4 regions of the Bradyrhizobium sp. USDA 4501 genome follow, and region 3 is predicted to be linked to each of the others. Evidence: predicted binding sites of a transcription regulator. Region 3 holds the regulator's gene; each other region holds the start of a gene.

Region 1 (7,347 bases), 2.9 Mb from region 3:
ATTGTCATAGATCTGGGCGGTGTCGATGTGGCGATAGCCGAGCCGCAACGCCTGCTCGACGATGCGTGCGCAGGTCCGCCCGCGCAGCTCCCATGTGCCGAGCCCGCGATTCTGGCACCGTTGCCTTCGACGACATTCATGCGCCCATTATGCGCGCATGACGAAGCCCTGCCAACTCGCGGTTCGGTTCCGCGATGGAACGTCGCGACGTCTCACCGCTCCGGCTGGTAGCCGTCGGTTAGCGTCTTCAGGAAGGCGATAATGTCGGCCTCGTCCTGCGCCGTCATCGCCGGCGTGTCGCCGAGATGGCGCTCGAACGGCGGATCGCTGACGTCGACATTGCCATGATATTTTTCCGGCAGGTCATCGTACTTGCGCACCGTGCCGTCGGCGCCGCGCGGAAAGACCTTCTCCGGATTGGTATCGCGGAAGTTATAGAAGTCGAGCACCTGCTCGAGGCTGATGAAGACGCCATTGTGAAAGAACACGCGACGCGTTGCCGCGTTGCGCAAGGTCGGCGTCAGAAACATCCCGCAATATTGCGTCTGCTCGGCAATGTCGGTGCGGTAGGGACCGCAGACCCCGAGATCGAAATGGTCGGGATCGCGGTTGCCGGCGAGCGCGGCGTTGCGCGGCGCACCGAGCGCCTCATATTGGTGATCGGTGAACAGCGGCGGCAGACCGTCCCGGGTGGGCTGCGACGTATGGCAGCCGCCGCAATTGGCCTTGTCCGGATCGTTGAACAATTGCAGGCCGCGCAATTCGCTCTCGTTCAATCGCGCCCTGCCCTCCAGCCAGTAGTCGAACTTGCTGGTGTAGGGATGGAAGCTCGGCTCCTCAACCTGATAGCGCGCGACGGCAAACATCGCCTCCGCGACCAGCAGCCGCGTATTGTCGAAGACACCGGCGCCGAACAGCTCGGCGAAGCGCGGCGCGTAGCTTGCCTGGCGCAGCTTCTGCGCCACGATTTCGGTGCTGCCGCCGTCCATCTCGTTGGGATCAAGCAGCGGGAAGATCGCCTGGTCCTGCAGCGTATCGGCGCGGCCGTCCCAGAACAGTCCGCCCTGCGGCACGATGTTGACCGCCGACGCGGCAGTCCCGGTCGCGACCTTCTTGGCGCGCGGAGCCTGCTGGCCGAGCGCGGCCAGTTGCGCGAAGTCGACGACATTGTCGTCTTCGTCCTTTTCCGGCCCGATGCTGAAATTCGGCTGCCGCTCGAGATAGGTCAGGCCCGGCACGGCGCGTGTCCCTTGCCGGGATTGCGCGGGCCCGCCGAGCATCACCGGCCCATCATTGGGTGGCCCGTAAGCGTGGTCCGGACTGTGACAGGACGCGCATGACAATGCGCCCGACGAGGACAGCGACGCGTCGAAAAAAATCTTCTGGCCGAGCTGCGCCATGGCGGACAGCGGAGCAACAGGCGGACGCCTGAGCTGCACCGGGTTCGGATTGGTCCCCGGAAGTCCCTGCGTCTCGACGGCCGCAACGGCGCCGGCCATGCACAGCAGGCCGGCGCCGAGAAGCCACAAGGTGCGGCCATTCATATCAGATCCAGTGTCGTTAAGCGTTTTCGCGCGAACTGGAGACCAGTTCGCGCGAGCAGAACGCGTCAAGGGCAGAGCCTCGGTTCTGATTGGATCAGAACCGAAGGGCGTTAGTGGTGATGGTGATCGTCCGGCGCGCTGACGATGACGGTGCCGGCGGTCGGATCGAGAAACAGCGTGTCCTGCCGGTACTCGTGGTCCTGGCCGTGGCCGCGCTCGAAGTCGAACATGTCGGCGATCGATTCGACGCTGTCGTCGAACGAGCCGCCGCTGAGACGCTGGCCGTGCAGCCAGTTGTCCTCGATGAAGCGAACGACGGAGGCCTGCGAGATGCGGGTGTGGCTGACGTAATTCCGCTTGGCGAAGGGCGAGATCACCAGGAACGGGACACGCGTACCGGGACCGCAGCGGCCGTTTACCGGCTGGCCGTTGAGGCCGTTCGGCGGCGTCTGCCTGCCGATACCGCGACCGCACTGGCCGGGACCGTTGACCTGGTCGGCGGTGGGATCATACGAGGCGCTGATCGGTGCAAGGTACTGGTGGTCGTACCAGCCGTCGGAGTCGTCATAGGTGATGATGACGGCGGTCTCGCCCCACTCCTTCTGCTTCTGCAGGAAGTTGATCAGCTCGACATTGCCGGCCTGCTCATCGAGCGGATCGGAGTTGCCGGGATGACCGTCCTGATAGGCCGGCATCTTGATGTAGGAGACGGCCGGGAAGTTGCCGGCCTTCACCGAAGCATAGAAGTCCTCGAGATCGTAGGCGTGATTGGCCGGATCGAGCGTCTTGCTGCCGGGCACATAGGTGTGTCCGACCGCATTCACCGAGCTCGGCCGCGCATGGCTCGGGTTGGCGGTCGACTTGTAGTACTGGAACCAGGCGTGGTGCGGGATGTAGTCCACGACGGTGCCGTTGACGTTGCTCGAGAACGTGCTGCGGCCGCAGTTGGTGGTGCCGTTGCTGTTCTTGAGCGTCAGGTCGAAGCCGCCCATGAAGCTGCCCCAGCTAATCTGCTCGGCATTGAGCAGGTCGCCGATGTTCTTGCTGGTCATCAGGACCTGGCTGGTCGTGCTAGAGCAGGCATCGTAGGCTGGGTCGGTATCACCGATCAGCGTCAGGCCGCCCTGGCCGTCGGCGATCGAAGATGATGAGCCGACGATGTTCTGCGCGCCGTTGGTCTGGCCGGAGATCACCTCGAGCGCGCCGGGCGTCGACGGACCAAAGGTGTCGGTCCAGCTGTTGTCGCTCATCGCGAAGTTCTGGGCATAATTCCAGAACGCGGTGACGGTGTTGCCGTCGAAATAGCCCATCACCTGCCCGTTGGTACCGAACGCGCCGACGCCGCCGGCGGTGCCGCGACCGGTGAATTTCGGAAACAGGTCTTCCTTGCCGTTGTCGACTGCCTGCTGCTCGGGCGTGTAGGCGTGGTTCTGCGACTTGGTGTTGGCCTGGGTGCGGTCGAGGCGGAACGGATTGGTTGCGCCGGTGCCGTTGGCCGGATTGGTGTTCGGGTTATTGGTCAACAGATTGGCGCTGGCGAGATTGTTGACCTTCGGCGTATGCGGCTTCGCCGTGAACGGAATCGAGCCGGTCGGGTTGGTCGCAACCGGGTAGGTTGCGAAGTAGTGATCGAACGAGCGGTTCTCGTTGAAGATGACGACGAGATGCTTGATCGGCGTTTGGGTGTGGATGTCGTGCGGATGATGATCGTGGCCGTTATTGCCCTTGTTGTCGTCCTGAGCGGCGGCGCTGCACATCACCGCAGCGGCAGCAACCAGACAGACTCCGACCGTCGAAAGAAATTTGGTTTTCACCGTAGTGCCCCTTTTTATTTTTAAGGATTTATGACGTCGACCTGCGACAAGTTATCCACCACCGATGACAGCGCTGTGTCGGTCGAATGAATGCGACGAACGATGATGCGCGCTCATGTCCGCATCGGTTGCAGATATCGGGGGACCAATCTTTGCGCGCATGACAGACGCCCTCCTCTTCCGTCTCACGCGATCGGCTATCTGTGGACGCGGTTTCGGTCACAAGACATGGAATTGAACGGATCGCGTTGGAGATGACTGCAGCAGTCAGCAATCATGCGAACAGGTTGTGCACCGCCGGCTGTCGCGGCTTGCTCACGCCCGAAAAAAATCCGCGCCTTCCGGGGATGTGTCCCGAAAAGCGCGGATGCTTGGTCTGGTGGCGGATGAAGGCCGCGATTCAACTCGGCGTGAAGCCTACCCCTTCATTCCAGTGATCGAAGCACTGACCGCGCGCGGATCGCGCTGCGGCCAGCGGCCGCTCTCGACCTGCGCCAGGAATTCGCCGACGACCCGGTTGTATTCGTCGGGCTCCTCGATGTTGATGGCGTGGCCGCAGTTCGGCATCACCGCGAGCGCGGCCGACGGGATGCTCTGCTTCATCAGGATGCCCGGCAGCAGGCAAGGCCAATCCTCGTCGCCGGTGATGATCAGCGTCGGCACCTTGATCCGCTTCATCTCGTCGACCAGCGTGTAGAGCGAAGGGCGCTCCTTCTGTACGCCCTGCTGGGTGTTGGCCGATCCCACCGCCGAATGCTCGGCCAGCATGGCCTTGAACTCGGCATGGCCGCGCGGGTCCTTGTTCTCGTACTGCACGCGGGTCGGCCCGTAGGCGTAGCGCTCGGCGAAGGTCGGCATGCCCTCCTTGCGGATCATGCCCGCGATCACGTCGGCCTCGGCGCGAAACGTCTCGCGCTTATCGAGCTCGGCGCCGTAGCCGCAGCCACCGATGCATAGCGACAGCGCCCGATCAGGGTGACGCAATCCGAAATGCAGCGTCGCAAAGCCGCCCATCGACAGACCGACGATATGCGCCTTCGGCGCGCCGATATGATCGAGCACCGCCAGGATATCGTCGGCGGCACGCGCCTGCGAATAGGACGAGACCTGCTCCGGCACATCCGACGGCGGAAAGCCGCGCGCATTGTAGGCGATGGTCCGGAAGCGCTTGCCGAAGTGCCGCATCTGCGGCTCGTAGCTGCGCAAGTCGCCGGCGAACTCGTGAACCAGGATCACCGGATGCCCCGATCCGGTCTCCTCAAAATAGAGCCGCACTCCGTCGTCTGTCACAGCATAGGGCATGTTGATCTCCTGCCTTCTCTCTTTGCTTGTTACGGATTTGGTCGCGTTACGGAATGGTCGCGGCCTTCGGCGGCTTGGCGCGGGGCAGATAGGTGCCGTGGTCCTTGCCGCCAATGAGCGTACCGTTATCGACGACGACCTTGCCGCGCACCATGGTCAGCACCGGCCAGCCCGTGACCTCGAGCCCCTCATAGGGCGTGTAGTCCGCGCCGTCGTGGATCAACTCGTGACGGATCGTCACCTTGCGCTTCGGGTCCCACAGCGCGATGTCGGCATCCGAGCCGACCGCGATTGTACCCTTGCGCGGATAGAGGCCGTAGATCTTGGCATGGTTGGTGGCGCTGAAGGCGACGAAGCTGTTGAGGTCGATCCGCCCCTTCACCACGCCTTCGGAGAACAGGATCGGCAGCCGCGTCGCCACGCCCGGGATTCCGTTTGGCACCCAGCGGAAGCTGGTACGTCCCTTCGGCGCAAGCTTGCCCTGCGGGTCGTCGTAACGGAACGGACAATGGTCCGACGAGAACACCGAAAACACCTTCTGCTGCAGACCTTCCCAGCAGGCCTGCTGGCTGGCGACGTCGCGCGGCGGGGGCGAGCAGACGTATTTTGCGCCTTCCATGTTGAGCTGATCGAGATCCTTTTCGGTCAGCATGAGGTATTGCGGACAGGTCTCGCCCATGACCCGCAAGCCCCTTTGCTGCGCGCGCCGGATTTCGTCCATCGCCTCGCGGTTCGAGACATGCACGATCATGATCGGCACGTCGACGAGCTCGGACAGCGAGATCGCGCGATGGGTGGCCTCGCGCTCGACCGGGATCGGCCGCGAGGTCGCATGGAAGCGCGGCGCGGTGTTACCGGTCCGTTCGAGCTGGTCGGTCAGGAAGCGGATGGCGTCGAAATTCTCCGCATGCACCATCAGCATGGCGCCCGTCTCGCGCGCGACCGACATGGTCTCGAGCAACTCCCGGTCCGACAGCGCGAGGCCCTCATAGGTCATGAAGACCTTGAGCGAGGTGTAGCCGTCCTCGACCAGGGCCGGCAGCTCCTGGCCCAGCACATGCTCGGTCGGATCGGTGAGGATGAGATGGAAGGCGACGTCGACATGGCACTCGCCTTCGGCCAGCGAATGGTAATGCTTCAGCGCCTCGCGCAGGGTCTGGCCCTTCTCCTGCAGACAGAACGGCAGCACGGTGGTGTTGCCGCCGAAGGCCGCCGATCGCGTGCCGCTGGCAAAACCGTCGGCCATTGCGATGCCGTCGCCGGACGGCTGGGCGAAGTGGACATGGCTGTCGATGCCGCCGGGCAGCACCAGGCGGTCGGTGGCGTCGATGATCGTGGCTGCATCGCCGAGATCATGGCCGAGCGCCGTGATCTTGCCGCCGCGGATACCGACGTCGCAGGCGAAGGTGTCGGCCGCGGTCACCACGATGCCGCCGCGGATAATGGTGTCGAAGGACATCAGTTTGTTCCCTCCTTCGGTGAGCGGTGTTCGATGATTGCGGCGAGTGGCTCGGCCAGCCCGCGCGTCGGCTTCGGATCGGGACGGCGGAAGGTGCCGGCCACCGCCTTGCGCGGCTTGAGCACGGCGAGCGTCTCCGCCTGCCGCACCGCCGCCGCGACCGGATCGACCACCGGCACCGGAATGCGGTCGCGGACTTTTGCCGCGAGTCCGGCAAGCGGTGCGCCCGACAGAATGACGACGTCGGCGTTGTCCTGATCGACCGCACGGTTGGCGAGCGCGACCAGCAGCTCCTCCTTCTCGGCCTGCACCTCCGAGATCGACTGGAAATGACCGTCAAGCGTGCGAATGCCGGCGCAGCGCGAGCTCAGCCCGTGCATGGCGACGCATTCCTCGTACCAGGGCGCCAGCGCGCCGGCGAAGGTGACGATACCAAACCGGCGGCCGAGCATGCAGGCCGTGAGCATCGCAGCTTCGGCCAATCCCACGACGGGGAAGGCGAACAGCTCACGCGCGCCGAACAGGCCGGGATCGCCGAACGCCGCGATGACAGCGGCATCGACGCCGGGGCCGGCTTCGGCCAGCATCTCCAGCGCGATCGCACCGCCGATCTGGGCCTCGGCGCGGGTGGCGATATAAGGCACGCCGCGCGCGGCGGTGAGCGGCACGAGCTCGGTGCCGGCCGACGCCGCCTTGCTGCCGGCGGCATGGAGCAGATCCGTCACATCAGCCGTCGTGTTGGGATTGAGCAGCAGGATCTTCATGGCGCAACGTCCCTCGTCTTGCGGCCGCGTGGCCTTGCCGGTGCCTCCGGTGCCGCGGCGTCGTCCGCCTTGTCGTTCATTGCCTTGGCACCCAGCGTCTCGGCGACGATCTCGCCGGTGCGGCGCACGTGGTGGGCCAGTATCTGCCCGGCCCGGGCCGCATCACGCGCCTTCAGCGCCGACAAAATCTCCTGATGCTCTTGCACCGATTCATCCCAGCGGCCGAGCACCGACAGCGCGAAGAAGCGCGCCCGCTCGGCCCGCGCCAGCAGCGCCTCGTGCGTCGCCTTCAACACGGCATTGCGGGCGAAGCCGACGATCGCCGAATGGATCTGCTGATTAACTTGAAAATAATCGCGCAGCTCGCCGCGGCCGTGATGCCATTCGATCTTGTCCTGCAGCGCCGCGAGCCGTTCGAAGTCGTCCGGCTCCATGCGCAGCGCGGCGAGCTCGGCGGCGCAGCG
Region 2 (7,347 bases), 2.2 Mb from region 3:
TGCCCTGGATCAGCGCCGAGGATACGATGATGGCGAGGAAGGTGGGATTACGCAGCAGTTTCGGCGCGCCGGCCGCAGGTGTGGCGGCTGCCCCTGGGCGGCCCAGCGGCCGCAGCGTCAGCCCGACCAGCGCGCCGAGCGCCGTCACGGCCGTGATGATCCAGATCAGGTCGACCTCGGCGACATAGCGGAGCAGGAAGCCGCTCAGCAGCGCGCAGACCGCGAAGGCGGCCGAGCCCCAGAGCCGCAGCGGTCCGTAGCTGAGGCCGAATTGCCTGACGCCGCGCAGCGCATAGGCGTCTGTGAGCGGCACCATTGGCGTCCAGACGCAGCAGGTCAGCGCATAGATCGCCAGCAGCACGAACGGCTGGTGCTGGGTGCCGATCACGGAAAAACCGAACGCCGTGGCGAATCCGGTGGCGATGATCGCCCCGCGCAGCATCTGGCGCCGCTCCGCCGCCGCGGTGACCAGCGGCAGCACGGTGAAGCGCGTCACCGGCGGCACCGCGGTGATGATGCCGATCCAGGTGGCGTCGATGCCGACCGCCTTCAGCCACACCGTGAAAAACGGCAGATGAACCCCGGTCATGCCGAACAGCGTGGCATAGAATGCCGCTAGGCTGCGCGCGAATCGCCGCGATGCAATCCTTGCTGCAATGGGGATTTGTGATTCGGAAGACATCAATTCAATTGCGATTCGCGCGATATCGTGGTGATCGTTAGCGTAACGCGCAGTGATTTGCGCGGAGAGATTGTGATGGCCGAAGAAGCATTCGCCCTGTCGCCGATATCCGCCCGCGCGGCCCTGCCGAGCGAGGAGGACTATGCCGCGATCAGCGCGGCCTTCATGGAGACCTCGCGGGGCCGCTGGTTCCTCGGCGAATACGCCAAGCGCAACCGCAATGCCGATACCCGCATGGTGCTCGATGCCGTGGCGCGGATCGAGGAAAGCCTCAGCGCGCAGCGGCAAGCCGCCGCCGCGGCGATCAGGGACGAGCAACTGGCGCAGGCGCTGGCCGCCCTGCGCGGCGCAATCGAAGCTACCCAGGCCTCCGCCATCGCCGCGCTCGACGGCATCAGCTTCGAGCAAAGCCTCGCACCGGTGCGCAAGGGCGTGCGGGTGATCAGGGAGATCTCCTGGCGGCTGCGCGAGATCGGCAATGACGGCCGGATCTGCGACATCATCGATTCGCAGGTCAGCGCGATCGAGGCCGGCGCCGCCGAGGTCTCGATGAACGACGCCAAGGCTGTGCTGGATGCCGCCTTCGCGGCGCTGGCGCGCCGGCTCAGCGAGTTCGATCCGGACAAGGCGGCGACGCCTGCGGCCAAGCCTGACGTGGCCGAGGCGCCGGTTGCGGAGCCGCCGGCGGCGGCCTCCGCGCCGCCACCGGTGGCCGACGGTGCAGCCCTCGATATGGCCGCTACGCCGCCCGCGCCGCCTCAGGAGGCCACTGCGGCGCGGATCGTCGAAGCCGCGATTCCCGCCGCTGCGCCCGGCACTGAGGCCGCTACGGCCGTCACGCCACAGCCGAGCGAAGCCTGGCTCAAGGCTGAAGCCGCGCTGGCCGAAGCCGAAGCCGCGGAACTCGCCCGCGTCGCCGACGAAGCGACGGCCGACGCCCATGACGAGGCGGTGCTCGACCTGATTGCGATGGAGATGGGCGCGCCCGATCCGATCGACGAAGAGGCGATCGCCGAGGAAATGCGCGCCGCCGAGGAGATGCGCGTCGCCGAAGCGATGGACGTCGCTGAGGCGATGGCGGCCGAGCCCGAAATGGTTGCGCCGGCCATTCAGCCCGAGCCTGCACCGGCGCCGAAGGTCGAGGTCAGGGCAGAAGTCAAGATCGAGCCGCCGCCGGTGGCTGTGGCGCCGATTGCCGAAACTCTGGTGATGCCGCCGCCTCTCCGGCCCGCCGTTGAGCCTGCCCCTGCTCCCGCAGCAGAGATCTCACTCGGTTCGACCATCATCGCCAGCGGCCTGCTGAAAAGGCCGACTGTTGCGGCCAACGACCCGCTCGCGCCAATCCGTCGCATGAGCCAGGCCGAGAAGATGGCGTTCTTCTCGTAACCTCGACTGTTCATATCCTGTCATTGCCGGGCTTGACCCGCGCACGACGACTGGCGCGAAGCATTCATGTCCCATGGACCGCACGCGCAACGTGAGCCAGCTCATGTACCGCGGCAGCATCTGTGCCTAACCCGGTGTCAGGCAACCAGTTTCGCGAACAGGTCGGCGTCGACATTGCCGCCCGACAGCACGATGACGACGTTCTTGCCCTTGGCATCGATCCGCCCGGCGAGCAGCGCCGCGAGTCCGACCGCGCCGCCGGGCTCGACCACGAGCTTGAGCTCGCGGTAGGCAAAGGCGACGGCGGCGCCGACCTCGTCGTCGGAGGCGCTGACGCCATTCGCGAGCAGCTTGCTGTTGATGGCGAAGGTCAGCTCGCCCGGCATCATCGCCATCAGCGCATCGCAGATGGTGCGCGGCGCAACCGCATGCGCCTCGCGATGGCCGACCTTGAGCGAAAGGGCGTGATCGTCATAGCCCGCGGGCTCGGCGACGATCACCTGGGCCTGCGGATATTTCGCCTTCACCGCGGTCGCAACGCCCGCGATCAATCCGCCACCCGAAGCCGGCGCGACCACGATGTCGGGCGTCAGTCCGAGCGCAGCCATGTCCTCGGCGATCTCGCGGCCGGCGGTGCCCTGGCCCGCGATCACGAAGGGATCGTCGTAGGGGCGCACCAAGGTCGCGCCGCGCTTGCCGGCAATGCCGTTGGCGATCGCCTCGCGGTCGTCGCGATCGCGGTCGTAGAGCACGACTTCGGCGCCATAGGATTTGGTGCGCTCACGCTTGGTGATCGGCGAGTCCGCAGGCATCACGATGGTCGCCTGCATGTTGAGGATCTTGGCCGCCGCGGCGACGCCCTGGGCGTGGTTGCCCGAGGAGAACGCGACGACGCCGCCGCTTCGCTTGTCCTGCGGGATCGAGGCGAGCTTGTTGAAGGCGCCGCGAAACTTGAACGATCCGGTCCGCTGCAGCATTTCGGGCTTGAGGAAAACCTTGCTGCCGACGCGTTCGTTGAGAACGGGGAAGGTCAGGAGCGGCGTGCGCACCGCGAACGGCGCGACCACCCTCGCGGCGGCATCGATGTCCGCGGCAGCGACGGGTGGATTGAGAACGGTGTCCGTCATTCGCGATTTGTATCGCGGCGCCGGGCTGGCGGGCAAGACGCTTTAGCGTGACCCAACTAGTGCGAGTTTGGCTGAGGTGTCGGCAGGACGGCGAAAGGGTGCTCTTCGGCACCAAATTCGAGCGCCTCCCCCTCGCCGTCCGGCGGCGCGGGGCGGACGTTCATGCAGCGATCGATGAACACCCGGGCCGACGCCTGCCAGGTGTGGAGCGCGGCAAAGTGGACGCAGGCCTGCCGCGGGATGCTGAGCGCCTCCAGGCAGGCATGGCGCAGATCTTCGTCGAGCACGCCGACCGGCGCCGCGCCGATCACGTCGCGGGGACCGGTGACCGGAAAAGCGGCAACCGGCAGGCCGCTCGCCAATGCTTCAAGCAGCACCAGACCAAACGTATCGGTACGGCTCGGGAAAACGAACACATCGGCCGCGGCGTAGATCTCAGCCAATTCTTCCCCATGACGAGCACCGAGGAACACGGCGTCCGGATATTTCCGATCCAGCGCCGCCCGCGCCGGGCCGTCGCCGACCACGACCTTGGTTCCCGGCAGATCGAGATCGAGGAAGGCCTCGAGATTCTTCTCCACCGCCACCCGGCCGACGCTGAGATAGACCGGCTGCGGCAGGCAGAGATCGACGTCGCGCGGATGGAACAGTGAGGTATCGACGCCGCGCGACCACAGCACCACGTTGCGGAAGCCGCGCTGACGCAACTCGGCCGCCAGCGCCGGGGTCGCCGCCATCACCGCCCGGCTCGGCCGGTGGAACCAGCGCAATGCGCGCCACACCCAGGCTTCCGGGACAGGCGTCCGCGCCGAGACGTATTCGGGGAAGCGGGTATGGAAGCTCGTCGTGAACGGCAGGCCGCGCTTGCGGCAATAGCGGCGCACCGCAAGCCCGATCGGGCCCTCGGTCGCGATATGGATGCTGTCGGGCCTCGCCGCCTCGATCAGACTTGCGACCTTGGCCCGGTAGGGCAGCGCCAGCCGGAGATCGCGATAGCTCGGCATCGCGAAGGTGCGGAACTCGTCCGGCGTCAGGAAGCTCACCTCGACGCCGAGCGATTTCGCCGCCTGTGCCATCATGGTCAGCGTGCGGACAACCCCGTTGACCTGGGGATGCCACGCATCGGTCGCGACCAAGATATGCGTCATGCAGCGCGTGCCGTCACTCGCGGAACCGGCGCGATCCGGCGCACCGGGTCGGTCCAGGTGATGATCTCGAAATGGCCGTCCTCGTGCTCGGCGAGCGCGGTGCAGCTCTCCACCCAGTCGCCGCAATTCATGTAGCGGATGCCGTGCTCGTCATGAATCGTCGCGTAGTGGATGTGGCCGCAGATCACGCCGTCGCAGCCGTGGCGCCGCGCCTCGCCGGCGAGCGTCGCCTCGAACGCGCCGATATAGTTCACCGCCTTCTTGACCTTCAGCTTGGCCCATTGCGACAGCGACCAGTACGGCACGCCGAACATCTTGCGGAAGAAGTTGACGAAGCGATTCATCTGGATCGCGAAGTCGTAGGCCTTGTCGCCGAGATGGGCGAGCCAGCGCGCGTTCTGCACCACGAGATCGAAGATGTCGCCGTGGATCACGAGGTAGCGCTTGCCGTCGGCGCCGGTGTGAACGGTGTTCTCCACCACGTCGATGCCGCCGAAATGCGTGCCGTAATATTTGCGCAGGAACTCGTCGTGGTTGCCCGGGACGTAGATCACCTTGGCGCCCTTGCGCGCCTTGCGCAGCATCTTCTGCACGAAATCGTTATGGGTCTGCGGCCAGTACCAGTTCGACTTCAGCGCCCAGCCGTCGACGATATCACCAACGAGGTAGATCGTGTCGGCATCGTGAGAACGGAGGAAGTCGAGCAGGCGGTCGGCTTGCGAACCGCGGGCTCCGAGATGGACATCGGAGATAAACAAAGTGCGAAAGTGCCGCTCGGGACTTTCTTCACTCAAGGAGTCACTTCCCATGCCTGTGCACCTAACGGATTCCTGTGACAAGGCGATGACGATCCCCGCGACCCAAGGCCCACAAACAGTTGACGAGAATCAGCAGTACGCCGCTTCTCTGCGGATAACAGCAGCGTGCGACAATCTGGCGACATCGGCGGTCGCGGCTGTGGGGAAGAGGCGTTGTGTTGCCTGCACAGCGCGATGGAACAGCGAAGCGATCGAATGCGTAGCCCGGATGGAGCGAAGCGCAATCCGGGCTACAAGAGCGTCAGTAATATCCGTGGAAGTGATGCACCGGCCCATGGCCGTGGCCGACGGCGAAGCGATCGGCTTCGGCGATCGCCTGCGTGATCCAGGCCTTGGCGTTGCGCACGGAGGTCTCCATGCTCTCGCCCTTCGCGAGCCCTGCTGCGATTGCCGAGGACAGCGAGCAGCCGGTGCCATGCGTATTGGCGGTCGCAATCCGCGGCGCAGCCAGCGCGATGCTGTGCTCGGCGTCGATCAGATAGTCGATGCTCTCGGCGCCGTGCCCATGGCCGCCCTTGACCAGCACCGCGCGACATCCCATCGCCAGCAATCGCTTGCCTTGTCGCTCGACGTCGGCCTCGCTTGAGGCAACCGGCTCGTTCAAGAGCGCCGCCACTTCCGGCAGGTTCGGCGTGATCAGCGAGGCCAGCGGAAACAGCAGGACCTTCAGCGCATCGACCGCCTCGGCGGCAAGCAGCCGATCACCGGAGGTAGCGACCATCACCGGATCGAGCACGACATGGCGCGGCGCCCAGCGCCTCAGCCCATCGGCGATCGCAGCGATCGTGTCGGCCTGCGCCACCATGCCGATCTTGACCGCGCCGACCTCGAGGTCGGAGAACACCGCATCGATCTGGGCGGTGACGAATGACGCGGGCACCGGATGGATGCCGCTGACCCCCATGGTGTTCTGCGCGGTCAGCGCCGTGATCGCGGAGGCGCCATAGACCCCGAGCGCGGCAAAGCTCTTGAGGTCGGCCTGGATGCCCGCCCCGCCCGAGGAGTCCGAGCCGGCAATGGTGAGCGCGACCGGCGTCATCTTGCAGCACCGGCGGTTGATACGAGTGAGACCATCACGAACAAGACCATGGCCTGTCCTAGCCCGGCCGCCGATCGGCAGCAAGTTAGCCTGACTTTACCGCAAGTTGGCCTCACCTTGCCCCCCTGCCTCGCCCCTTGCCTTGGCCGCCCGTTTTGGGCCTATAGTCGCGGAAATCCCCGGAGACGACTTTGATGGTTCCTTTCTTCGTCCAGATCAAATGCAAGCTCGGCCAGTCCTACACCGTCGCCAACGCACTGGCGGAGGCCGAGATTGCGTCCGAGATCTATTCCACCGCGGGCAATTACGACCTCCTGGTCAAGTTCTACGTCGACCACGACACCGACATCGGCCATTTCATCAACGAAAAGGTTCAGGTGATCCCGGGCATCCAGGACACCCTCACGATCATCACCTTCAAGGCGTTCGGCGCGAAGTAGGACGCGCCCGCGAGAGCATGATGAGATTTAGGTCGAGCTTGAACGGCGTCGAAAGTTCACCTCTCCCTTGGGAGAGGTGAACCGAAACTGCGGCGAGCCGATTCAACCAAACCCATCCCGCTTTACGATTCCTTCTCCTTCTTGACCGGCTTCGGCGGTCCCTCGACCGGCGGCAGCGACTTGATGTACTCGGCGATCGCGTCGCGGTCGGACGACGACAGTTGCGAGGTGTTGCGGATCACGCGCACCATCGACCCACCGGCGCTATCGCCGTCCGGCATCTGGCCGCTCTCGAGAAAATAGGCGATATCCTTCACACTCCAGTCCGAGATCCCCCTCGGCGTGATGTTGGGCACCCAGCCTTCGCCCTCCGGATTCGGACCACCGGCGAAGCGCTGCGCAGTGACGATGCCGCCGAGGACGTTGCGCGGGCTGTGGCACTCGGCGCAATGGCCGAAGCTGTTGACGAGATAGGCGCCGCGGTACCAATGCGCCGAGCGGCTTGCATCCGCGATGAACGGCTTGCCGTTCATGAACAGGAATTTCCAGACCCCGACATTGCGCCTGATGTTCAACGGAAACGGCAAATCATGGTCGCGCACCTTGCCGGCGACCGGCGGCAAGGTCTTCAGGTAGGCGAACAGGTCGCGCACATCGCTGACCCTGGCGTGCTGATAGGACGGATACGGAAACGCCGGGAAATAGTG
Region 3 (7,347 bases):
GTCGTGATCCCCTACACCCGCGTCGGCGTGATCGGCGGCATCATGCTGGCGCTCGGCCGCGCCCTCGGCGAGACCATGGCGGTGACCTTCATCATCGGCAACTCGTTCCGGATCTCGTCGTCGATCTTCGCGCCGGGCACCACGATCTCGGCGGCGATCGCCAGCGAATTCGCCGAGAGCGACGGCCTGCACCAGTCCGGCCTGATCCTGCTCGGCCTGCTGTTGTTCGTGCTGACCTTCTTCGTGCTCGCCGGCGCGCGGCTGATGCTGATGCGGCTTGAAAAGAAGGCGGGGAAGTAACGCCATGAACCCGATCTACAAATCCCGCCGCCGCAGCGACATCGTCATCCGCGCACTCTGTGTCGGCGCGGCGCTGTTCGGCGTCACCTGGCTGGCGCTGATCCTGATCACGCTGCTCTATAACGGCCTTGCCGGCCTCAGCGTGCAGCTGTTCACCCAGAACACGCCGCCGCCCGGCTCGACCGAAGGCGGCTTGCTCAACGCCATCGTCGGCTCGGTCATCATGACCGTGATCGGCGTCGGCATCGGCGCGCCGCTTGGCCTGTTCGCCGGCACCTACCTCGCCGAATACGGCAAGCACGACAAGCTGACCTCGGTGATCCGCTTCATCAACGACATCCTGCTCAGCGCGCCGTCGATCATCATCGGCCTGTTCATCTATGGTGCGGTGGTGGTGCCGATGCGCGGCTTCTCGGCGATCGCAGGCAGCCTTGCGCTCGCGGTGATCGTGATCCCGGTCGTGCTGCGCACCACCGAGGACATGCTGCTCTTGGTGCCCAATCCGCTGCGCGAGGCCGCCTCCGCGCTCGGCCTGCCGCGTTCGCTGGTGATCAAGCGGATCGCTTATCGTGCCGCGCGATCGGGTCTGATCACCGGTGTGCTGCTGGCGACCGCCCGCGTCGCCGGCGAGACCGCGCCGCTGCTGTTCACCGCGCTGTCGAACCAGTTCTTCAGCCTGGATCTGACCAAGACGATGGCCAACCTGCCAGTGACCATCAACAACTTCGTGCAGAGCCCCTACGCCTACTGGAAAGAGCTGGCGTGGAGCGGCGCGCTGCTCATCACATTCACCGTGCTCGCGTTGAATATCGGCGCGCGTATCCTTGGTGCCGAAAGGGCCGCAAAATGACCGAGCTTTCCGTCTCCACGACTGCCGCAGGCCACATTCCCCAGGTTCCGCTGCCGGAAGCGCCTCCGAAAGTCACGGTGCGCAACCTCAACTTCTATTACGGCGAGCACCACGCGCTGAAGAACATCAACCTGACGCTCGGCACCAACCGCGTCACGGCGTTCATCGGCCCGTCTGGCTGCGGCAAGTCGACCCTGCTGCGCATCTTCAACCGGATGTACGACCTGTATCCGGGCCAGCGCGCGGTCGGCCAGCTGATGCTGGACCAGACCAACATTCTCGACCCCAAGCTCGACCTCAACTTGCTGCGCGCGCGGGTCGGCATGGTGTTCCAGAAGCCGACGCCGTTCCCGATGACGATCTACGAGAACATCGCCTTCGGCATCCGCCTCTATGAGAAGATCTCGAAGTCCGAGATGGACGACCGGGTCGAGAAGGCGCTGCGCGGCGGCGCGCTGTGGAACGAGGTCAAGGACAAGCTGAACGCCTCCGGCCTGTCGCTCTCCGGCGGCCAGCAGCAGCGCCTGTGCATCGCGCGCACCGTGGCGGTGCGCCCCGAGGTGATCCTGTTCGACGAGCCGTGCTCGGCGCTCGACCCGATCTCGACCGCCAAGGTCGAGGAGCTGATCCAGGAACTCTCCGAGGACTACACGATCGCGATCGTCACCCACAACATGCAGCAGGCGGCGCGCGTCTCCGACAAGACCGCCTTCATGTATCTCGGCGAGCTGATCGAGTTCGACGACACCAACAAGATCTTCACCTCACCGAGCGATCGGCGCACCCAGGACTACATCACCGGCCGGTTCGGTTGACCGGCGCATGATCCGGAAAAGTGGAAACCGGTTTTCCGATCAGGTCATGCTAAAATTCAGGACACGAAACCATGATCCCCGGGATCATGGTTGAGGGAGACAAGCGATGGCTTCTGAACATACCGCCAAGGCATTCGACAGCGACCTGCAGGAGTTGACCCGCCTGGTCGCCGAGATGGGCGGCCTGGTCGAACGGATGATCACCGAGTCGGTCGACGCGCTGATCCGTCGCGACGTCGCGCTCGGCAAGCGCGTGGTCGCCGCCGACATCGAGATCGACAATCTGCAGCGCAACATCGAAGAGCGCGCGGTGCTGACGATCGCGCGCCGCCAGCCGATGGCGATCGACCTGCGTGAGATCGTCAGCGCGATGCGCGTCGCCACCGATCTCGAGCGGATCGGCGACCTCGCCAAGAACATGGGCAAGCGCGTCGCGGCGCTGGAGAGCGATTTCCAGCCGCTGAAGTTGATCCGCGGCCTCGAGCACATGACCGACCTCGTGCTGTCGCAGGTCAAGTCGGTGCTCGACGCCTATGCCGCCCACGACCTGCCGGCGGCGATGAACGTCTGGAAGGGCGACGAGGAGGTCGATGCGATCTGCACCTCGCTGTTCCGCGAACTGCTCACCTACATGATGGAAGATCCGCGCAACATCTCGTTCTGCATCCATCTGATGTTCTGCGCCAAGAACATCGAGCGGATCGGCGATCACGCCACCAATATCGCCGAGACCGTGTTCTACATGATCGAGGGCCAGCAGATCACCGACAAGCGCCCGAAGGGCGACATGACCACTTTTGCCACCACGGTGCCGGGCAACTGAGGCATGATCGGCAAGCACGGAACCGGCAAGAGCGAAACTGGACGATCCTCGCGACAAATCGTTTCCGCGGGGACTATGCTCAAGGAAGTAAGCGTTTCGGTTTGCGTCTGGGCAACGGATCACCACAGAGAAAGAACTTAAACCGATGAGCGCACGCATTCTGGTAGTCGAAGACGAGGAAGCGCTGACGACGCTGTTGCGCTACAATCTCGATGCGGAAGGCTACGATGTCGAGACGGTGGGGCGCGGCGACGATGCGGATACAAGGCTGAAGGAGCGCGTTCCCGACCTCGTGGTGCTGGACTGGATGCTGCCGGGCCTGTCCGGCATCGAACTGTGCCGCCGCCTGCGGGCGCGGCCCGAGACCAAGCAGCTTCCGATCATCATGCTGACCGCGCGCGGCGAGGAAAGCGAGCGCGTGCGCGGGCTTGCCACCGGCGCCGACGATTACATCGTCAAGCCGTTCTCGGTGCCGGAGCTGCTGGCGCGGGTGAAGGGCCTCTTGCGCCGCGCCAGCCCGGAGCGGCTTGCGACCGTGCTGACCTACGGCGACATCGAGCTCGACCGCGAGAAGCGCCGCGTGGCGCGCTCGGGCCGTCCGATCGATCTCGGGCCGACCGAGTATCGCCTGCTCGAATTCTTCCTCGAGCATCCCGGCCGCGTGTTCAGCCGCGAGCAATTGCTCGACAGCGTCTGGGGCCGCGACATCTACATCGATGAGCGCACCGTCGACGTGCATATCGGCCGCCTGCGCAAGCTGCTCAATCCGGGCCGCGAGCAGGATCCGATCCGCACCGTGCGCGGCGCCGGCTACGCGCTCGACGACCGCTTTGCCAAGGCCGAGCCGCAGCCGTAACGGCCATGCGGCATTCATAAACCGCAACACGGCGTCGTCCCGGCGCAAGCCGGGACCCATACGCCGCGGCCAGCGCAATCGGCACGCGGCCAGACGGCTTTCTAACAACACCCATTCGTGGTTATGGGTCCCGGCCTGCGCCGGGACGAGGCCGGTGATGTAGCGGTAGTCCGGATGGAGCCGACGGGTCGCGCGAACGAGCGCCCCGTTGGCTCCATCCGGGCTGCGTCACACAAAAAAATCCCCGCTTTCGCGGGGATTTGTCTTTGAGGTCTTCCGTCGTTTTCCCGAGTGCTCACTTGATCTGCGGTTTCGCCGACGGCCGGCGGCGATCGGCGGCGGGCTGGTAGGCGACGCGCGAGTGATGCGCGCAATAGGGCAGGCCGCCGAGCGCTTTGCCGCCGCAGAAGAAGAATTCCGGGCTCGAGGGATCGCCGACCGGCCAGTGACAGGTGGCCTCGTTGAGCTCGAGCAGCGACAGCCGCTGGCTCATCGGCACCACATTGTCGTAGGAGATCGGATCGGGCTCCATCTCGGCCTCGAAGGCGTGCGCCAGCGCGGTGTTGCCGCGCGAGACCGGGCGCGCCACCCGCATCATGTGCTGGGCGGGGCGGGCCTTGCGCTGCCGCGGCGCGGCCGTGGAGGGTGCCTTGGCGCGGCCGGAGAGGCCGAGCCGATGCACTTTGCCGATCACGGCGTTTCGCGTCACATTGCCAAGTTCCGCCGCGATCTGGCTGGCCGACAGGCCGGACTCCCAGAGTTTCTTCAGCTGCTCGACGCGATCGTCGGACCAGGTCAATACAGTCATCGCATTCTTCCCTTCGCGTAGCGCCGGCCAATCATTGGAGCGGCGCTGCGAGCCAATCTGGACAAATATCCCTGCGGCCAGAATCCCTTAGCCCTCGCCGGGCACGGTGTTGCGCCCGAACGTTTACGCGAGACACAAAGGCTACTTAGAGGGTCCAGTACCGCCGCACGAGATGTCGTACCCGACAGGCCAAACGCTACAATATGGCGTGACTCTGGCGCAAGAGTCCGCGGTCGTGCGTCCACATGTTCCCACACAGTTAAGCATCGCGATGAGGCTTTTCCACCGCACCGGAATGCTCCGGATTGCGCTCGTTTCGCATTGCAGGAAGGCCACTTCGTGGCGATTGACACTTACCGACCGCAGCATAGAATGCCCGCCACGTGCCGCCCGCAAAGGCGGCCGTTTTGTTTTCCGAAGCTGGCCGTTGCTGCGCTGGCGTCAAGGCGCGCGGCAATTGTCGGCTTAAAAACCGTCAGTGATCGCCATGACCAACGCTGCCACGTCGCATCTGCTCCCCGTCTTCGCCAGGGTCGATCTCGGTTTCGAGCGCGGTGAGGGCGCCTGGCTGATCGCAACCAACGGCGACCGCTATCTCGATTTCACCTCGGGCGTCGCGGTCAACGCGCTCGGGCACGCGCATCCGCATCTCGTCAAGGCGCTGCAGGAACAGGCGACCAAGCTCTGGCACATGTCGAACCTGTTCAAGAGCCCGGACGGCGAGGTGCTTGCCGCGCGGCTGTGCGAGCAGAGCTTTGCCGACTTCGTGTTCTTCTGCAATTCCGGCGCGGAAGCGATGGAGGGCGTGATCAAGCTGGTCCGCCACTATCACTTCTCCAAGGGCCATGGCGAGCGCTACCGCATCATCACCTTCGAGGGCGCCTTCCACGGCCGCACGCTGGGCACGCTGGCGGCGACCGGCTCGGCGAAATATCTCGAAGGCTTCGGCCCGCCGATGGACGGCTTCGACCAGGTGCCGCATGGCGACATCGACGCGGTGAAGAAGGCGATCGGTCCGCACACCGCCGGCATCCTGATCGAGCCGGTGCAGGGCGAGGGCGGCGTGCGCTCGGCGCCACAGGCGTTCTTCAAGGCACTGCGCGCGCTGTGCGACGAGCACGGCCTGCTGCTCGCCTTCGACGAGGTGCAGACCGGCATGGGCCGAACCGGCGAGCTGTTCGCCTACAAGCGCACCGGCGTCACGCCGGACGTGATGTCGCTGGCCAAGGCGCTCGGGGGCGGTTTCCCGATCGGCGCGGTGCTGGCGACCGCGCAGGCCGCGGCCGGCATGGCGCCCGGCTCGCACGGCTCGACCTTCGGCGGCAATCCGCTCGCGGTCGCCGCCGCCAATGCCGTGCTCGACGTCATGCTGAAACCCGGCTTCTTCGAGCATGTGCAGAAGATGTCGCTGCTGCTCAAGCAGAAGCTCGCCTCCGTCGTCGACCGCTATCCCGGCGTGCTGTCGGAGGTACGCGGCGAGGGGCTGTTGATCGGCGTCAAGGCCGTGGTGCCGTCGGGCGACCTGATCGCAGCGCTGCGCAGCGAGAAGCTGCTCACCGTCGGCGCAGGCGACAATGTGGTGCGGTTCCTGGCGCCGCTGATCGTGACCGAGTCCGAGATCGACCAGTCGATCACCGCGCTCGAGCGCGCCTGCGCGACATTGTCGGTGGCGCAGCCGAAGAAGGCGGCTGGATAATGAGCAAGCCGGTCCGTCACTTCCTCGATATCAACGAGCTGCCGCTCGGCGAACTGCGCAACATGCTGTCCGCCGGAGCCGCCATGAAGGCGAAGCTGAAGGCGCATGAGAAGGGCAGGAAGCCGCTCGAAGGCAAGACGCTGGCGATGATCTTCGAGCGCCCGTCGACCCGCACAAGGGTGTCGTTCGACGTGGGCATGCGCCAGCTCGGCGGTGAATCCATCATGCTGACCGGCGCCGAGATGCAGCTCGGCCGCGGCGAGACCATCGCCGACACCGCGCGCGTGCTGTCGCGCTATGTCGATGCGATCATGATCCGCATCCTCAACCATGACGCGCTGCTCGAGCTCGCGGCTCACGCCACCGTTCCCGTCATCAACGGCCTGACCCGGCGTTCGCATCCCTGCCAGGTGATGGCCGACCTCATGACCTATGAGGAAAACCGCGGCTCGATCGAGGGCAAGACCGTGGCCTGGACCGGCGACGACAACAACGTGCTGGCCTCCTGGGCGCATGCCGCCGAGCGGTTCAAGTTCCAGCTCAATGTTGCGACCCCGCCGGAGCTGTCGCCGAAGAAGCCGATGCGCGACTGGATCAAGGCGACCGGCGCGCCGATCATGCTCGGCACCGATCCGGAAGCCGCCGTGCGCGGCGCCGACTGCGTCGTCACCGACACCTGGGTGTCGATGGGCGACAAGGAGGGCGAGCACCGCCACAACGTGCTGCGGCCCTATCAGGTCAATGTCAAGCTGATGTCGCTCGCCAAGCCGGACGCACTGTTCATGCACTGCCTGCCCGCGCATCGCGGCGAGGAGGTCACCGACGAGGTGATCGACGGGCCGCAATCCGTGGTGTTCGACGAGGCGGAAAACCGCCTGCATGCGCAGAAGGGCATTCTGGCCTGGTGTTTCGACGCGGTCGCGTAGTCGGAGATCAGTAAGCGTTGTCGTCCCGGGCAAGCGAAGCGCGACCCCGGACCCATAACCATCGCTGTCAATTGTTGCGAAGGCTGGGGCACCAGCTTGATGCAAGCAACTCACATCGGTGGTTATGGGTCCCTGCTTTCGCATGTTTTCGCAGGGACGACGGAAACATCCGCGTTAGTGAACCCCTTTATTTCATGGTCCGAGACCCCAGATAGAGCGCCATGGTTTCACAATCCCCCGACATCAAAAACACGCCCGAGGCGCCGGTTCGCG
Region 4 (7,347 bases), 3.9 Mb from region 3:
CGGTCTTGAGCTGGGCGACGCCGAGCAGCTCGTTCTTGACGATGCGTTCGGCGCGCTTGAGCGATTTGTTGGAGAGGTCCTGCAGCGCGAGGCTGCCGAGCGGCAGCGTCACGCCGCTGCGCACGCGGCTGCCCTTGACATCGATCAGTTCAAGCGAGCCGCCGCCGAGATCGCCGACGATGCCGTTCGGATTGTGCACGCCCGAGACGACGCCGAGCGCGGATAGCTTCGCTTCACGCGGCCCGGTGAGGATCTCGATCTTGGCGCCGCAGATGCGCTCGGCCTTGGCGATGAAGTCCGGACCGTTCTTGGCGTCGCGGCAGGCCGCGGTCGCGATCGCGTAGACGCGGCCGACTTGCTGGATCTTGCACAGCGCACGAAAACGGCGCAGCGCGGTGAGCGCCTTGTTGACGGCATCGGTTGCGAGCAGGCCGGTGCTCTGCACCTCGCGCCCGAGCCCGCACAGCGCCTTCTCGTTGAAGATTGTGATGAGGCTGCGCGCCATCGCCTCGTAGACCACGAGACGAACCGAGTTCGAGCCGATATCGATGACAGCGACGCTGGAAGCGCGATTCCGCGGCCGCTTCACCGTAAGGCCCCCCTTAAGACGATGGCTGCTGACGCTCGTTGCGACGCGTGAGACGGCGCGGTGAAGATTCCTTGAGAGACTTACCACGGCCGGACAGACTCGGATTTGTCATAAAGTAGTCATGCAGATTGAAGGGCTCTTCGCCTTTCGCGGCCTTCATACGCGTTGACGACCCATCCGGCAACAATTGCCAGCTTTGCTCGGTGTCCTTCAGGTTCGCGACCATGATCTGTTCGAGAACCTGCTGATGCACCGTGGGATTTTGCAGCGGACAGAGAACCTCGACGCGGCGGTCGAGGTTTCGCGGCATCATGTCAGCGGACGAGATATACACAGCAGCTTTTGTGCTCGGCAGGCCCTGACCCATGCCGAAGCAATAGATTCGGCCGTGTTCCAGGAACCGGCCGATCACCGATTTGACGCGGATGTTCTCCGACAGTCCCGGCAGCCCCGGCCGCAGGCAGCAGATGCCGCGCACCACGAGCTCGACCGAGACGCCGGCCTGCGAGGCCTCGTACAGCGCGTCGATGATATCAGGGTCGACCAGCGCATTCATCTTCATCCAGACCGCGCCGGGCCGGCCGTGCTTGACGTGGGCGATCTCGCCGTGGATGTGCTCGATGATCCGCTTGCGCAGCGTCAGCGGCGACACCGCCATCTTCTCGATGTCGCTCGGCTCGGCATAGCCGGTGATGTAGTTGAAGACCCGCGCGACGTCGCGGCCGATGATCGGATCCGAAGTGAAGTAGGAGAGGTCGGTGTAGATGCGCGCGGTGACCGGGTGATAGTTGCCGGTGCCGGTGTGCACATAGGTCGTGAGATTGCCGCCCTCGCGGCGCACCACCATCGACAGCTTGGCATGCGTCTTCAATTCGATGAAGCCGTAGACCACCTGCACGCCGGCGCGTTCGAGGTCGCGGGCCCAGCGGATATTGGCTTCCTCGTCGAAGCGCGCCTTCAGCTCGATCAGCGCGGTCACCGACTTGCCGGCCTCGGCGGCTTCCGCCAGCGCGCGCACGATCGGCGAATTGTTCGAGGTGCGATAGAGCGTCTGCTTGATCGCGACCACGTCGGGATCGCGTGCCGCCTGCTGCAGGAACTGCACCACGACGTCGAAGGATTCGTAGGGGTGATGGACCACGAGGTCCTTCTGGCGGATGGCGGCGAAGATATCGCCGCCATGATCGCGCACCCGCTCGGGGTGGCGCGGCACATAGGGCGGGAATTCGAGGTCGGGGCGATTGAGGCGGGTGAGCTGCGACAGCTCGTTCATCGCCAGCACGCCGTCGACCAGGATCACTTCGTCGTCTGCGGCCGACAAGGCGTGCTGCACGAAGATGCGCAGCTCCTCTGGCATCGTGGCCTCGATCTCGAGCCGGATCACCGACCCGCGGCGTCGCCGCTTGAGCGCGGTCTCGAACAGGCGAACGAGGTCTTCGGCCTCTTCCTCGATTTCGAGTTCGGAGTCTCTGATGATGCGGAATGCGCCTTGGCCCTTGACGGTGTAGCCGGGGAACAGGCGGCCGATGAAGAGACCGGTGGCCTGCTCCAGCGTGATCAGCCGCGCCGGCGCGCCTTCCTTGGTGGAGGGGATGCGGATGAAGCGGTCGATCTTGCCGGGCATGCGGATCAGCGCGTTCATCGCCTTGCCGTCGGAGATCCGCGACAATTGCAGCGCCACCGTGAATCCGAGATTCGGGATGAACGGGAAGGGATGCGCCGGGTCGATCGCCAGCGGCGTCAGCAGCGGGAAGATGCTGTGGAGGAAGTGATCCTCGATCCAGCTGCGCTCGGACTTGGTGACGTCGCGGCCGTCGACCAGCTGGATGCCGACCTTGGCCAGGATATCCCGCAGGTCGCTCCAGATCGCCTGCTGGTCGGAGGCGAGCTGCGAGACGGTCTTGTTGATCATCACGAGCTGATCGGCCGGCAGCAGGCCGTCCGGGCTGCGCTCGGTAATGCCCTCGCGGACCTGCGCCTTGATGCCGGCGACACGGACCATGAAGAACTCGTCGAGGTTATTCGCCGAAATCGACAGGAAGCGGACCCGCTCCAGCACGGGATGGCCGAGATTGACCGATTCCTCGAGCACCCGCCGGTTGAAGTGCAGCCAGGAGAGCTCCCGGTTGATGAAGCGTTCGGGGCTGGTCGCGATTGCGGGAATGGCGGGAAACTCCGCCTCTTTTTCTTTGATTTCAGTAGCTTGTGCCGAGTCCATAAAGTGCTGGTCCAATTCAGGGCAGGGGCCGGGGCGGTGTAGCCGAGAGCCGCAGAGACCATGTGATATTGCGATGACGTTTCGATGACATTGATGTTCCGCTCGCCTGCGCCGTCAAGCCGCGGGATGGATCAGGCGTCGCGCAACAGCTCCGCCGCCAGCGCCCGCGTGACGGGACGGCCGAGCCGGAGTGCCTCGGTATCCAGGAGCTCGACCGCCTGCCGGACGGCAACGTAGGAACGCTCGATCCGGTTGCTCAGATAGCTGACCAGCGGTTCGTCCACGCTCATCTGGCGGTCGGCGCAGAACTTGACGATCAGGCCGCGGAACAGCTGGTCGTCCGGCGGCAGCAGCGTCACGGTCGGCACCGCGCGGAGCCGCGACCGCAGGTCGCGCAATTCGATCTCGAACGCCGAGGGCGGAATGCGCGCCGTGATCAGCACGTAGGCATCGTCCTGGCGCGCCAGATTTAAAAGATGAAACATCGCGCGCTCGTCGAAATCCGCCGGCCTCAGGTCTTCGACGACGAGCGCACCGGTCGCAAGCGCGGTCGGCACCGTGTCGGCGGTCAGCGCATGCGCCGCGGTCGAGCGCGCGCCGGCGCTCTCGGCCCAGATCGCGGCGAGGTGGCTTTTGCCGGAGCCGTCAGGCCCGACCAGCAGCATGATTCGGTTTGGCCAGTCCGGCCAGCCGTCGATCAGCGCCAGCGCCGCCTCATTGGCAGGGCCCTCAAGGAAATCGTCGCGGGTCAGCTTCTCCTCGTGCGGCAGGGCCAAGGCCAATTGACGAGGTTGAACGCTACTGGCCACGCAGGTCTCCAAACCACTTTATCTAGCTATGCGTAAACGCGTTGCGTTTGTCGCGGGAAAACCGGCTTCCACTTTTCCGGATCCCGCCTACCGAGCTTCGATCGTGCTCATGTGCCGCACCCACTCCACGAGATAGAGGGACACCGAACCCAAAGTAAAGATCGTGACCAGGCCCATCAGGATCAGGTCGTAAGGGTGCGGCTGAAAGCCGAAGCCGAGCGAGGCCAGCACCAGCGCTGCGAACGCGACCTGCGCCACCGTGTTCAGCTTCGACACCATCAGCGGCTTCATCTCGACTGGCTTGTCGAACAACCATGACACAATCACGGCGGAGACGATCATGATGTCGCGTGACACCACGAGAATCACGATCCAGCGCGGCACCGCGCCCCAGATTCCGAGCGCGACATAGATCGACACCAGGAGCGCCTTGTCGGCGAGCGGATCGAGCAGGGCGCCGAGCTCGCTCGTCATGTTGAAGCGCTTGGCGAGGAAACCGTCGACCGCGTCCGAGACGCCGGCGATCACGAAGATCGCGAACGCAATCTCCATCTGGCTGGACACGATGGCCCAGACGATCACCGGCACCAGGATGATGCGGCCGAGGGTGATGATGTTCGGAATGCTCAACTTGGATCGCTTCCCGGCTAGAAGCCTGATTTTACTCGATATCCGGCTCTTTTGCGCAGCCGCCTTGTGTTATCTACATAGTATCGCGGCAGCAGCGCCGCGAGCCATTGCGCGGGGGCGGAATTCCTCGTAACCAGCCCCTGATCATCTGGAATTGGGCATGACCGAGCGCAAAAACGGGCTCACTTACGCGGATTCGGGTGTCGATATCGACGCCGGCAATCGACTGGTCGATCTGATCAAGCCGATGGTGCGGGCCACCGCGCGGCCTGGCGCGGACGCCGAGATCGGTGGTTTCGGCGGGCTGTTCGACCTCAAGGCCGCCGGCTTCAAGGATCCGGTCCTGGTGGCCGCGACCGATGGCGTCGGCACCAAGCTGAAGATCGCGATCGAGACCGGCATTCATGCCGGCATCGGCATCGATCTGGTCGCGATGTCGGTCAACGACCTCGTCGTGCAGGGCGCGGAACCGCTGTTCTTCCTCGACTATTTCGCCTGCGGCAAGCTGCACCCGGAGGCCACCGCGCAGATCGTCGCTGGTATCGCCGAGGGTTGCCGCGAATCCGGCTGCGCGCTGATCGGCGGCGAAACCGCCGAGATGCCCGGCCTCTACAAGGATGGCGATTACGACCTCGGCGGCTTTGCGGTCGGCGCAGCCGAGCGCGGCACGCTGCTGCCGACCGCGGATATCGCGGCGGGCGATGCCGTGATCGGGCTGGCTTCCTCCGGCGTGCACTCCAACGGCTATTCGCTGGTGCGCAAGATCGTCGAGCAGTCCGGCGTTGCCTATGACGCGCCGGCGCCGTTCGCGCCGGTCATGACGCTTGGCGCAGCGCTGCTGACGCCGACCAGGCTCTATGTGAAATCCTGCCTGCGCGCGATCCGCGACACCGGCGCGGTGAAGGGGCTCGCCCACATCACCGGCGGCGGCTTCACCGACAACATTCCGCGCGTGCTGCCGAAGCATCTCGGCGTCGGCATCGATCTGGCGCGGCTGCCGGTGCTGCCGGTGTTCAAATGGCTGGCCGAGCAGGGCGGCATCGCCGAGCTCGAGCTGCTGCGCACCTTCAACTGCGGCATCGGCATGATCGCGATCGTCAAGGCTGATGCGGTCGACGCCGTGACCGAGGCGTTCACCGCCGGCGGCGAGACGGTGACACTGCTCGGCGAGGTGATCGAGGCCAAAGGCGAGCATCGCGTGGTCTATAACGGTCATCTCGATCTCTCGCGATGAAGCGCCGCGTCGCCATCCTGATCTCCGGCCGCGGCTCCAACATGGCCGCGCTGATCGAGGCTGCGAAGGCTGCGGATTTCCCGGCCGAGATCGTGGCCGTGATCTCGAACCGCGCCGATGCCGCCGGGCTCGAGAAGGCGGCCGCCAGCGGCATTGCGACCATCGTCATCGAGAGCAAGCCGTTCGGCAAGGACCGCGCCGGGTTCGAGGCCGTGCTGCAGCGGGCGCTCGACGACAGGCAGGTCGAGTTGATCTGCCTCGGCGGCTTCATGCGGCTGTTCACCGCCGAGTTCGCGCGGCACTGGTACGGACGGATGCTCAACATCCATCCCTCGCTGCTGCCTTGCTTTCCGGGTCTCGATCCGCACGGCCAGGCGTTGCGTGCAGGGGTCAAGCTGTCCGGAGCGACGGTGCATTTCGTGATCCCGGAGACCGACGCCGGACCGATCGTGATGCAGGGCGCGGTCACGGTCGCTGACGACGACACGGCCGAGACGCTCGCCGCGCGCGTGATCACCATCGAGCATCGCATCTATCCGGAGGCGCTGCGGCTGCTGGCAAGCGGCCGGCTCAAGCTCGAAGGCGATCTCTGCAAGACCCTGGGCAGCGGCGCAACCGACCATACCCTGATCGCGCCGGCGCCTTAGCGCGCGGTTGCAGGAGACATCCCCCGGGGTGATGCGGCCGGGGGAGGCATCAGGATGAATTCCGCTGGCAGCGGCGTTCAGTGAACCTTGAGGTTCTCTGCCGACGCCTTGCCGCGGTTCTCCACCAGCTCGTACTCGACGGACTGGTTCTCGTTCAATGTGCTGAGGCCCGCGCGCTCGACCGCCGAGATGTGGACGAACACGTCCTTGTCGCCGACGGCTGGCTTGATGAACCCGTAACCTTTGGTCGGGTTGAACCATTTGACGGTACCCTTCGGCATCGTCTCTCTCCCAGTTTAGACATAAAAAAGACGCGGCCACGTTTTCCACGTGCCACGCCACAAGCGGACTTTGCGCTGTCTGTTCACTTCCCGGGTCGTCAGATCCAAAGTCTTCAAGTCCGAAGTTTCGCCTCTCGAGGCCCTGTACATCGAAGCCTTGGATATCAACGTCGCGAAACGCACAGTCGAACGGCCGCAAATCCGATTGTGAACGGATTGCAACACGAAAATTGCGCCTTAGCAAGCGCGGTGGTTTTGCGTGACGCAACCTCAGCCTGTGCCGGTCGAACTCCGGGGCAACGCGTTCGGCCACTGGCCGACTGCCGGTGGAACCTGGCGGGCACCAGGCGGACGCGCTAACCCCGGTCCACCCGCACCACGCGGCCCTTGTCGATCGCCAGCGCAAGCTGGCCGTGCTTGAGCTTGAGCGCGGCCTCGCCGAACAGTTCGCGGCGCCAGCCGTGCAGGGCGCCGACCTCGGCCTGATCGCTGGCCGCGATCTGCTCGAGGTCGTCGACGGTGGCGATCACCTTGCTGGCGACGCCGTGGCGCTCTGAGGTCATGCGCAGCAGCACCTTCAACAGCTCGACGGTCGCCGCGCCGTTGGAATTGTTTCTCGGCTTCTCCAGCTTGGGCAGCATGGCCTGGTCGCGGGCGAGCCCGCGCTGCACGGCGGCAATGATGTCAGCGCCCCATTTCGAGCGCTCAAAGCCCTTCGGCAGCGAGCGCAGATTGCCGAGCTTCTCCAGCGAGGTCGGCGCATGGGTGGCGATATCGCCGACCGCATCGTCCTTGAGCACGCGCGAGCGCGGCACGTCGCGGCTCTGCGCCTCCTGCTCGCGCCAGGCCGCGACCTCGATCAGCACCGCGAGCTCGCGCGGCTTGCGGACGCGGGTCTTGAGCCGCTCCCAGGCGCGCTCGGGATGGAAGTCGTAGGTC

The links. The regulator PhoB, encoded in region 3, activates phosphate uptake and scavenging genes when phosphate is short. The targets are predictions, from matches to a motif close to TGTCATNNANCTGTCAT.
Region 1: a site for PhoB is predicted at 3,378-3,394, ahead of ACVWZM_RS38125 (phospholipase C). Genes of this name have one in related genera too.
Region 2: a site for PhoB is predicted at 5,176-5,192, ahead of ACVWZM_RS34550 (UDP-2,3-diacylglucosamine diphosphatase). Genes of this name have one in related genera too.
Region 4: a site for PhoB is predicted at 2,881-2,897, ahead of ACVWZM_RS43095 (RNA degradosome polyphosphate kinase). Genes of this name have one in related genera too.

The regions. Positions count from the first base shown of each region.
Region 1 is NZ_JBSSEX010000001.1:8,206,385-8,213,731, reverse strand. Features, by position in the region: partial or broken gene ACVWZM_RS38135 (aldo/keto reductase) at 1-140, opposite strand, end outside; gene ACVWZM_RS38130 (cytochrome-c peroxidase) at 213-1,544, opposite strand; gene ACVWZM_RS38125 (phospholipase C) at 1,655-3,301, opposite strand; gene ACVWZM_RS38120 (alpha/beta fold hydrolase) at 3,776-4,660, opposite strand; gene hydA (dihydropyrimidinase) at 4,707-6,119, opposite strand; gene ACVWZM_RS38110 (aspartate/glutamate racemase family protein) at 6,119-6,883, opposite strand; gene ACVWZM_RS38105 (GntR family transcriptional regulator) at 6,880-7,347, opposite strand, start outside.
Region 2 is NZ_JBSSEX010000001.1:7,495,267-7,502,613, reverse strand. Features, by position in the region: gene ACVWZM_RS34570 (MFS transporter) at 1-682, opposite strand, end outside; gene ACVWZM_RS34565 (hypothetical protein) at 758-2,068, shown strand; gene ACVWZM_RS34560 (threonine/serine dehydratase) at 2,206-3,195, opposite strand; gene ACVWZM_RS34555 (glycosyltransferase family 4 protein) at 3,252-4,343, opposite strand; gene ACVWZM_RS34550 (UDP-2,3-diacylglucosamine diphosphatase) at 4,340-5,152, opposite strand; gene thiD (bifunctional hydroxymethylpyrimidine kinase/phosphomethylpyrimidine kinase) at 5,403-6,200, opposite strand; gene ACVWZM_RS34540 (Lrp/AsnC ligand binding domain-containing protein) at 6,395-6,640, shown strand; gene ACVWZM_RS34535 (c-type cytochrome) at 6,763-7,347, opposite strand, start outside.
Region 3 is NZ_JBSSEX010000001.1:5,304,235-5,311,581, forward strand. Features, by position in the region: gene pstC (phosphate ABC transporter permease subunit PstC) at 1-300, shown strand, start outside; gene pstA (phosphate ABC transporter permease PstA) at 305-1,150, shown strand; gene pstB (phosphate ABC transporter ATP-binding protein PstB) at 1,147-1,965, shown strand; gene phoU (phosphate signaling complex protein PhoU) at 2,072-2,788, shown strand; gene phoB (phosphate regulon transcriptional regulator PhoB) at 2,934-3,644, shown strand; gene ACVWZM_RS24175 (GcrA family cell cycle regulator) at 3,940-4,452, opposite strand; gene ACVWZM_RS24180 (aspartate aminotransferase family protein) at 4,940-6,148, shown strand; gene argF (ornithine carbamoyltransferase) at 6,148-7,074, shown strand; gene ACVWZM_RS24190 (Hsp33 family molecular chaperone) at 7,296-7,347, shown strand, end outside.
Region 4 is NZ_JBSSEX010000001.1:9,198,705-9,206,051, reverse strand. Features, by position in the region: gene ppx (exopolyphosphatase) at 1-589, opposite strand, end outside; gene ACVWZM_RS43095 (RNA degradosome polyphosphate kinase) at 603-2,807, opposite strand; gene ACVWZM_RS43090 (P-loop NTPase family protein) at 2,939-3,616, opposite strand; gene ACVWZM_RS43085 (CDP-alcohol phosphatidyltransferase family protein) at 3,704-4,246, opposite strand; gene purM (phosphoribosylformylglycinamidine cyclo-ligase) at 4,407-5,480, shown strand; gene purN (phosphoribosylglycinamide formyltransferase) at 5,477-6,127, shown strand; gene ACVWZM_RS43070 (cold-shock protein) at 6,205-6,408, opposite strand; gene rnd (ribonuclease D) at 6,765-7,347, opposite strand, start outside.